2 regions of the Kribbella jejuensis genome follow, and region 2 is predicted to be linked to the other one. Evidence: riboswitches for the same ligand, from Rfam matches in the RefSeq annotation. Region 2 holds a riboswitch; the other holds the start of a gene.
The links. Region 2 has a riboswitch for cobalamin ahead of FB475_RS33410 (magnesium chelatase subunit D family protein). Riboswitches for the same ligand answer to the same signal wherever they lie in the genome.
Positions count from the first base shown of each region.

Region 1: it holds a riboswitch for cobalamin, as region 2 does, so the genes downstream of both, FB475_RS03560 (ribonucleoside-diphosphate reductase subunit alpha) here and FB475_RS33410 (magnesium chelatase subunit D family protein) in region 2, are expected to answer to the same signal.

Region 1 covers NZ_VFMM01000001.1:743,946-747,494, forward strand. Annotated here, with positions in the region: gene FB475_RS03550 (Fic family protein) at 1-1,173, shown strand, start outside; gene FB475_RS03555 (DinB family protein) at 1,245-1,820, shown strand; cobalamin riboswitch at 1,880-2,092, shown strand; gene FB475_RS03560 (ribonucleoside-diphosphate reductase subunit alpha) at 2,235-3,549, shown strand, end outside.
Region 2 covers NZ_VFMM01000004.1:120,516-124,064, forward strand. Annotated here, with positions in the region: gene cobO (cob(I)yrinic acid a,c-diamide adenosyltransferase) at 1-111, opposite strand, end outside; gene FB475_RS33410 (magnesium chelatase subunit D family protein) at 111-2,180, opposite strand; cobalamin riboswitch at 2,250-2,388, opposite strand; gene surE (5'/3'-nucleotidase SurE) at 2,416-3,171, opposite strand; gene cobN (cobaltochelatase subunit CobN) at 3,184-3,549, opposite strand, start outside.

The sequences.
Region 1 (3,549 bases), on a different contig from region 2:
GACCCGCTGGCCGGGCGGAAGTTCGACCTGCCCGACGACGTGCTCGCGCTGCTCGAGGACGCCGCCGGCGATCTCGCCCGTCTGGACGCGACCGCGGCCGTGCTGACGAACTGCGAGGCGCTCGCACGCCTGCTGCTCCGGGCGGAGGCGGTCGGGTCGTCGCATATCGAGGGCCTGGTCGTCGGTGCGCGCCGGTTGCTCAAGGCCGACGTACTGCGGGACCGCATTCATGACGTGACGGCCGAGGAGGTGCTCGGTGCGGTCGACGCGATGACCTGGGTGACCGAATCGGTGCAGGCGGGCGACAAGCTCGAGGTCGACCATCTGCTCGAGGCACACCGGCGGTTGATGGCGCAGTCGCCGAACGCCGAGTACGGCGGCGAGATCCGCTACCTGCAGAACTGGATCGGCGGCCGCTCCCCCGCCGAGGCGTACTACGTCCCGCCGCCCGCGCAGCTGATCCCGGAACTGCTCGCCGACCTGATGACCTTCGTCCGCGAGTCGCGACTGCCGGTGCTGGCGAAGACCGCGATCGCGCACGCGCAGTTCGAGACGATCCATCCCTTTGCCGATGGCAACGGACGGACCGGCCGGGCTCTGATCCACCTGATCCTGCGCGCCGACGGCCTGATCACCCGTACGGTGCCACCCGTCTCGCTCTCGCTCGCCACGCACGCCACCGAGTACGTCGAGGCGCTGACCGCGTTCCGGTACGTCGGACGCGCGACGAGCGTCAAGGCCCGCGCCGCCGCGAACCCGTGGTTGCGGATGTTCGCCATGGCGTGTACGCAGGCGACCGCCGAGGCGGCCCGCTTCGAACAGACCGCGTCCGACCTCAAGAACGAATGGCGCGAACGAGCCGCACCGGTCCGCGCCGGCTCCGCGGCCGAGCTGCTGATCGAGGCGCTGCCCGCTGCGCCGGTGCTCACGCTCGCGGCCGCAGCCCAGCTGATCGACCGCTCCCAGCAGGCGGCGAACCAGGGCCTCGCGCGACTGGTCGACGCCCGTGTCCTGCGCGAGGTCACCGACGGACGACGCAACCGCGTCTACGAGGCGTCGGAGCTGATCGATGCGTTCACCTTGCTGGAGCGCCGGTTCGCCAGCCCGGCTGCGGACACGCGGATCGCACCGCCTAGCAGACCGATCCCGTCGAGGCCAGGACCGACACACTAGGTGGTTTGACTTTCCTGTCGCTTGCGAGCAAGAATTCGAACATATGTTCGAAGCGTACAGGGGAGCTTGTGATGGCGTTCGACTGGGACATCCTGCACCGGCCGTCGGCGATGGCGATGGTGCGCGGCCAGCTGGGCTTCAGCTGGATGGTGCTGTCCGGACGCCTCGCCCAGCTGACCGACGAGCAGTATTTCTGGCGGCCGAGCAGTGAGGCACTCACCGTTGTCCGGCGGCACTACGCCGCACCGTTCCGACCACTCGGGTCCGGCGAATGGGTCGCGCAATGGCCGGACGAGCCGGACCACCGGGGACCGCGGACGATCGCGTGGCTGATCGCGCACCTGACCGAGACGTTCTTCGAGCGCTGGGAGTGGACGTTCGGCGCGAGCCGGCAGAGCGGCGCGGACATCACCTTGCACGGCAACGCGCAGGACGCCGTCGCCTGGCTGACGTACTGGGTCGAGGCCTGGCAGGACGCGATCGCCGAGCTGGACGAGGGCGAAGTGATGACGATCGGCCTCAGCCAGGCCAACGAACTCGACGCCAGCGAACCCTTCGGGCACGTCGTGCTGCGGCTCAACCGCGAGCTGATCCACCACGGTTCAGAGATCATGACGCTCCAGGACCTGTACGCGGTCGCGGCGTGAGGACACAAGATGTGCGACATGCGGCGTGGCGCTACCACTAGATCTAGAGAAACCCGCTTAGCATCGCTACTACTGGTGGTTCGGATCGGTGAATACCACAAGATGTTGATCGATCCGAGGCAACAGGGGAATCCGGTGCGACTCCGGAGCTGCCCCGCAACGGTGTGCGGCCGTGCGGACAGTGCTGCCCAGGCCGGCGATGCTGCCGGTTCGGTCCGTGCTGCCCGGACACGTCCGCGAGTCCGGATACCTGCCACCGGTGCGTGCACCGCCGGTGCACGCGGTCCGAGACCTCGCGGGTGGGTCGCCGGGCGGACGGCAGTGTTCCCGGCCGGTGCTGCCGGTGCTGCTGGTTCCGTCGTGCCGCCTGCTCGCGGGTTCCCGGGTATCCGAACTCTTCTGGAGCGCACAGCTGTGACGATTGCTTCCTCATCCCCCGCGGCAACCCCAGCAGTATCGGGGCAGGCCGTCGAGCTGACCGTCGTCCGCCGCGACGGCAGCAGTACGCCGTTCGACACCACCAAGATCTCCGTCGCCATGACGAAGGCATTCCTCGCCGTCGAGGGCGCCGACGCCGGAACCACCCATCGGGTCCGTGACCTGGTGACCGACCTGACCGGCCGGGTCCTCGCGGCCCTCACCAGCCGCGGCCCGAATTCGTCCCCAGGTCGCCGCAGCGTGCAGGTCGAGGACATCCAGGACCAGGTCGAACTGGCGCTGATGCGTGCCGGCGAGCACCAGGTCGCCCGCGCCTACGTGCTCTACCGCGAGGAGCGGACCAAGGCCCGCACGCCCGCCGACCCGTCCGGGATCACCGACAAGCCGGCGCCGACCGTCCGCGCGGCCGACGGCAGCCGCTCCCCACTGGACGTCGAGCGGCTCCGGGTGATCGTCACCGAGGCCGCCCATGATCTCGACGCGGTCGACGCCGAGCTGATCCTGGACGCGACGCTCGGCTCCTGTTACGACGGCATCGCCGAGCACGAGGTCGAGCTCGCGCTGGTAATGGCCGCCCGGTCGTACGTCGAGACCGAGCCGCAGTACAGCTTCGCCGCCGCCCGCCTGCTGCTGGACCAGATCCGCCGCGAGGCACTCGGCCGTGTGCACGGCGAGCCCCGCCAGGCGAGCCAGGCCGACATGGCCCAGGGGTACGCCGAGTACTTCCCGCACTACATCCGGACCGGTATCGAGGCGGGACAGCTTGACCCGGAGCTCGGCGGCTTCGACCTCGAGCGCCTCGCCGCCGCGATCAGGCCCGAGCGCGACCTCGGCTTCACGTTTCTCGCGTTGCAGACGCTCTACGACCGCTATCTGCTGCACATCGACAAGGTGCGGTACGAGCTGCCGCAGGCGTTCTTCCTCCGGGTCGCGATGGGCATAGCGCTCCGCGAGGACGACCGCGACACCCGCGCGATCGAGTTCTACGAGCTGCTCAGCTCGTTCCGCTTCCTGTCGTCGACACCGACCCTGTTCAACTCCGGCACCACCCGCCCGCAGCTCTCGTCCTGCTTCCTGACCACCGTCGAGGACGACCTGTCCGGCATCTTCACCGGCATCCGCAACAACGCCCTGCTCGCGAAGTACTCCGGCGGCCTCGGCAACGACTGGACTCCGATCCGCGGCATCGGCGCTCACATTCGCGGCACCAACGGCGAGTCCCAGGGCATCATCCCGTTCCTGAAGGTCGCGAACGACACAGCCGTCGCAGTGAACCAGGGCGGGCGTCGCA
Region 2 (3,549 bases):
GGTCGACTTCCCCTTCATCTCCCCGGTGTGCACCATCAGCAGCGGGCGGTTGCGGCGCTGGCGCGTGGTCAGCCCGTCGTCCGGTACCGCGACCGGCTGTCCCTTCGGCATCAGGCCACCTTCCGTTCCGTCACCGCACGAATGAGGTTGCCCGCAGCAACATCTCCGAGGTCCAGGTACTCGGCGCCGAGATCGCCGGCCAGTTCCGCGGCCAGACCCAGCCGGATCCCGCGCCGTGGTTCGCAGTCGACGACGACGGTGGCGATCCCGCGCTGAGCGAGCCAGCCGGCCGCTTGCCGCGCGCGGTCGTACGCCTTGTCGCCGTACGTCGCCCGTCCATCGGTGACCAGTACGAGCAGTGGGCGCCGGCGCGGGTCGCGGATCGCGGCGATGCGCAGTACGTCGGCCGCTTGCAGGAGCCCTTCCGCGAGCGGGGTACGGCCACCGGTGGGCAGGGATTCGAGCCGTCGTACGGCGGCCTCGACGCTGCCCGTCGGCGGCAGCGCGACCGTCGCGGCGGGACCGGCGAACGTGACGAGTCCGACGGTGTCGCGCCGCTGGTACGCGTCCAGCAGCAGCGAGACGATCGCGGTCTTCACCTCGGTCATCCGCTTCTTCGTCCCCATCGAACCGGACGCGTCGACGCAGAACAGCACGAGGTTCCCCTCGCGCCCTTCCCGCACCGCGAGCCGTACGTCGTCGGCCCGCACCACGAGTCCGGGCCCGGTCCGGCCACGAACTTTCTGGTACGGCGCAGCGCTCCGAACCGTTCCGAGCAGATGCGGTCGCCCCGCCTCGCGCCCGACCCGGGCCCGCTCCCCCACCACCCGCCCGACCTCGGTCAGCGCCCGGGACCGCCGCCCGGCAACCCCCGCTCCCGCGGTCTGCACACTCAACAACCGAGCCTTGTACGGCGCCGAACTTCCGACCACCTCAGCACCGTTGGCGCCTTCGCGCTCACCCGGACGACCACCCGCCGTACCATCCCCTGTGTCGCGGCCGCGGCTGGATGCCTCCGGCGCGTCGCTCCCGGAAGTCGCGGCGTCTCGCTCGTCGGTCGTGGCGGCCGCGTCGCCGGGTCCCGACTGGTCGTCAGGCCCTGCGCCGCCGGTACCACCCGGCCCGCCGGGGCCGTTCGGGTCATCGTCCGGGTCGTCGGGTGGCGTGCTGTTGTTGATGGCTTCTTCCAGTTGCTCGGCGTCCAGGCCCGGGGCGTCGAAGGGGTTCCGGCGGCGGCGATGCGGAAGAGCCAGCTTGGCGGCGGCCCGTACGTCGTCCACCTCGACGACCGTGCGACCGGACCACGCCGCGTGCGCGACCGCCGTACGAGCGGTGACCAGGTCGGCGCGCATGCCGTCGACGTCGAACGAGGCGCAGATCTCCGCGATCTGCCGGAGCGCCGCGTCGGTCAGGATCACCTCGGAGAGCAGGTCGCGGGCTTTCACGATCCGTTCGGCGAGCTCGCGCTGCGGACCGGCGTACCGGGCGACGAAACCGTCCGGGTCGGCCTCGTATGCGAGTCTCGCGCGCATCACCTCCACCCGTACGGCGGGGTCGCGGCTGGCGACCACGTCGACGGTCAGGCCGAAGCGGTCCAGGAGTTGCGGACGGAGTTCGCCCTCCTCCGGGTTCATCGTGCCGACGAGGACGAATCGCGCCGGGTGGGTGATCGACACGCCGTCGCGTTCCACGGTCGCGCGTCCCATCGCGGCGGCGTCGAGCAGGACGTCGACCAGGTGATCGTGCAGCAGGTTGACCTCGTCGACGTACAACAGTCCCCGATGCGCAGCCGCCAGCAGCCCCGGCTCGTACGCCGTGACACCCTCCGCCAACGCCTTCTCCAGATGCAACGAACCCAGCACCCGATCCTCGGTGGCCCCCACCGGCAACTCCACCAAGCGCGCCGCCCGCACCACCCGCTCGCCCGTGTGCGGGCCGTCCGGGCAGGTCGGGTCCGGCCGCTCCGGATCGCACGAGAAACGGCAGCCCGGTACGACGTCAACCGGCGGGAGGATTTCCGTCAGCGCGCGCACGGCGGTCGACTTTGCCGTGCCCTTCTCGCCGCGGATCAGCACCCCGCCGATCGCGGGTGAGATCGCGGCCAGCACGAGGGCGAGTTGGAGCTCGTCCATGCCGACGACCGCGGTGAAGGGGAAGGAGTTCGGCACTGCAGCCCGCATCGGCGGTCGCCCTTTCGTCGAGCGGGTGTCCACGCCCGCTACGGCACTGGTACGCCGACCCACACGACAGCAGGCCGGCGGACGACCGCGGATGTCCTGGCTCCCGGAGCCGCAGCTCCGGTCACAGTGGCGGGACCGCCCCGGATTCACACCGGTGTTCCTCCACAACCGTCGCGCCGATCATGGCACACTCACCCACCCGGCAACGCACCCCGCCCGGCTGCAGCCGGTTCGGTCAGGCGGTGAGGCGTTTGGCGAGGGCGGTGGCGGCGGAGTCGTCGCGCACCTCGCGGATGCCGATGATCGGGGTGACCGTGACGAAGCCCTCGCGCAGCAGCGCCTCGTCGGTGCCGGCGACCGGAGTCGCGTCGGTGCGCTGGAGGGTGATCATCGGCTCACCGGTCGGGGCCGTCGTGCCGACCAGGACGGTCCGCCGCGGTACGGCCAGCGAGGCGTGCCGGACACCGGCCAGTTGATCCAGCGGGCGGTCCGGCACATTGATCGTGAGCGTCGTACCGGCCGGTTCGTCCCTGATCCAGCCGAGGGCCTCACCCGCGACCGTCGCCGCGGTCGGCCAGTGCCGCGGGTCGTCGGAGTCCATGCTGATCGCCACCGCCGACACGCCCATGCTGGCCGCGGTCAGCGCGGCGGCCACCGTCCCGGAGTGGAAGATCGTCACGCCGATGTTCAGTCCCCGGTTGATCCCGGACAGCACCAGGTCCGGGCGCGGCCCGAACACGCCGGCGACCGCCATCGTCACGGCGAGTGCCGGCGTCCCCTCGATCCCGGTGAACGTGACCCCGTTCTCCTCCTCGGACGCCGTCCGGATCGGACGGTCGACCATCCCGGCCCGGGCTGATCCGACCCCGCTCTCGTCGACCAGCGGCGCCACCACGAGTACGTCGTACCCGAGCTGCGCGATCGCCGGTGCGACCGCCCGGATCCCGGGCGCGAGATAGCCGTCGTCGTTCGTGATCAACACTCGGGGCATACCTCAACCCAATCAGGCGCGGTCCTCGATGTCACCTTCCGTCTCAAGTACGGCGTTCCGCAGCGTCTCGAGCGCCTCGTCCGACGGCTCCGCCCACAGACCGCGCTGCGCCGCCTCGAGCAACCGTTCCGCGATCCCATGCCGCGCCCACGGGTTCGACTTGCGGAAGAACTCCGCCATCTCCGGGTCCGCGACGTACTCACTGGTCAGCGACTCGTACATCCAGTCGTCCACGACGCCCGCGGTTGCGTCGTACCCGAACAGGTAGTCCACGGTCGCCGCCATCTCGAACGCTCCCTTGTACCCGTGCCGCCGCATCGCCGCCATCCACCGCGGGTTCACCACCCGGGCCCGGAACACCCGCTTCGCCTCCTCCTC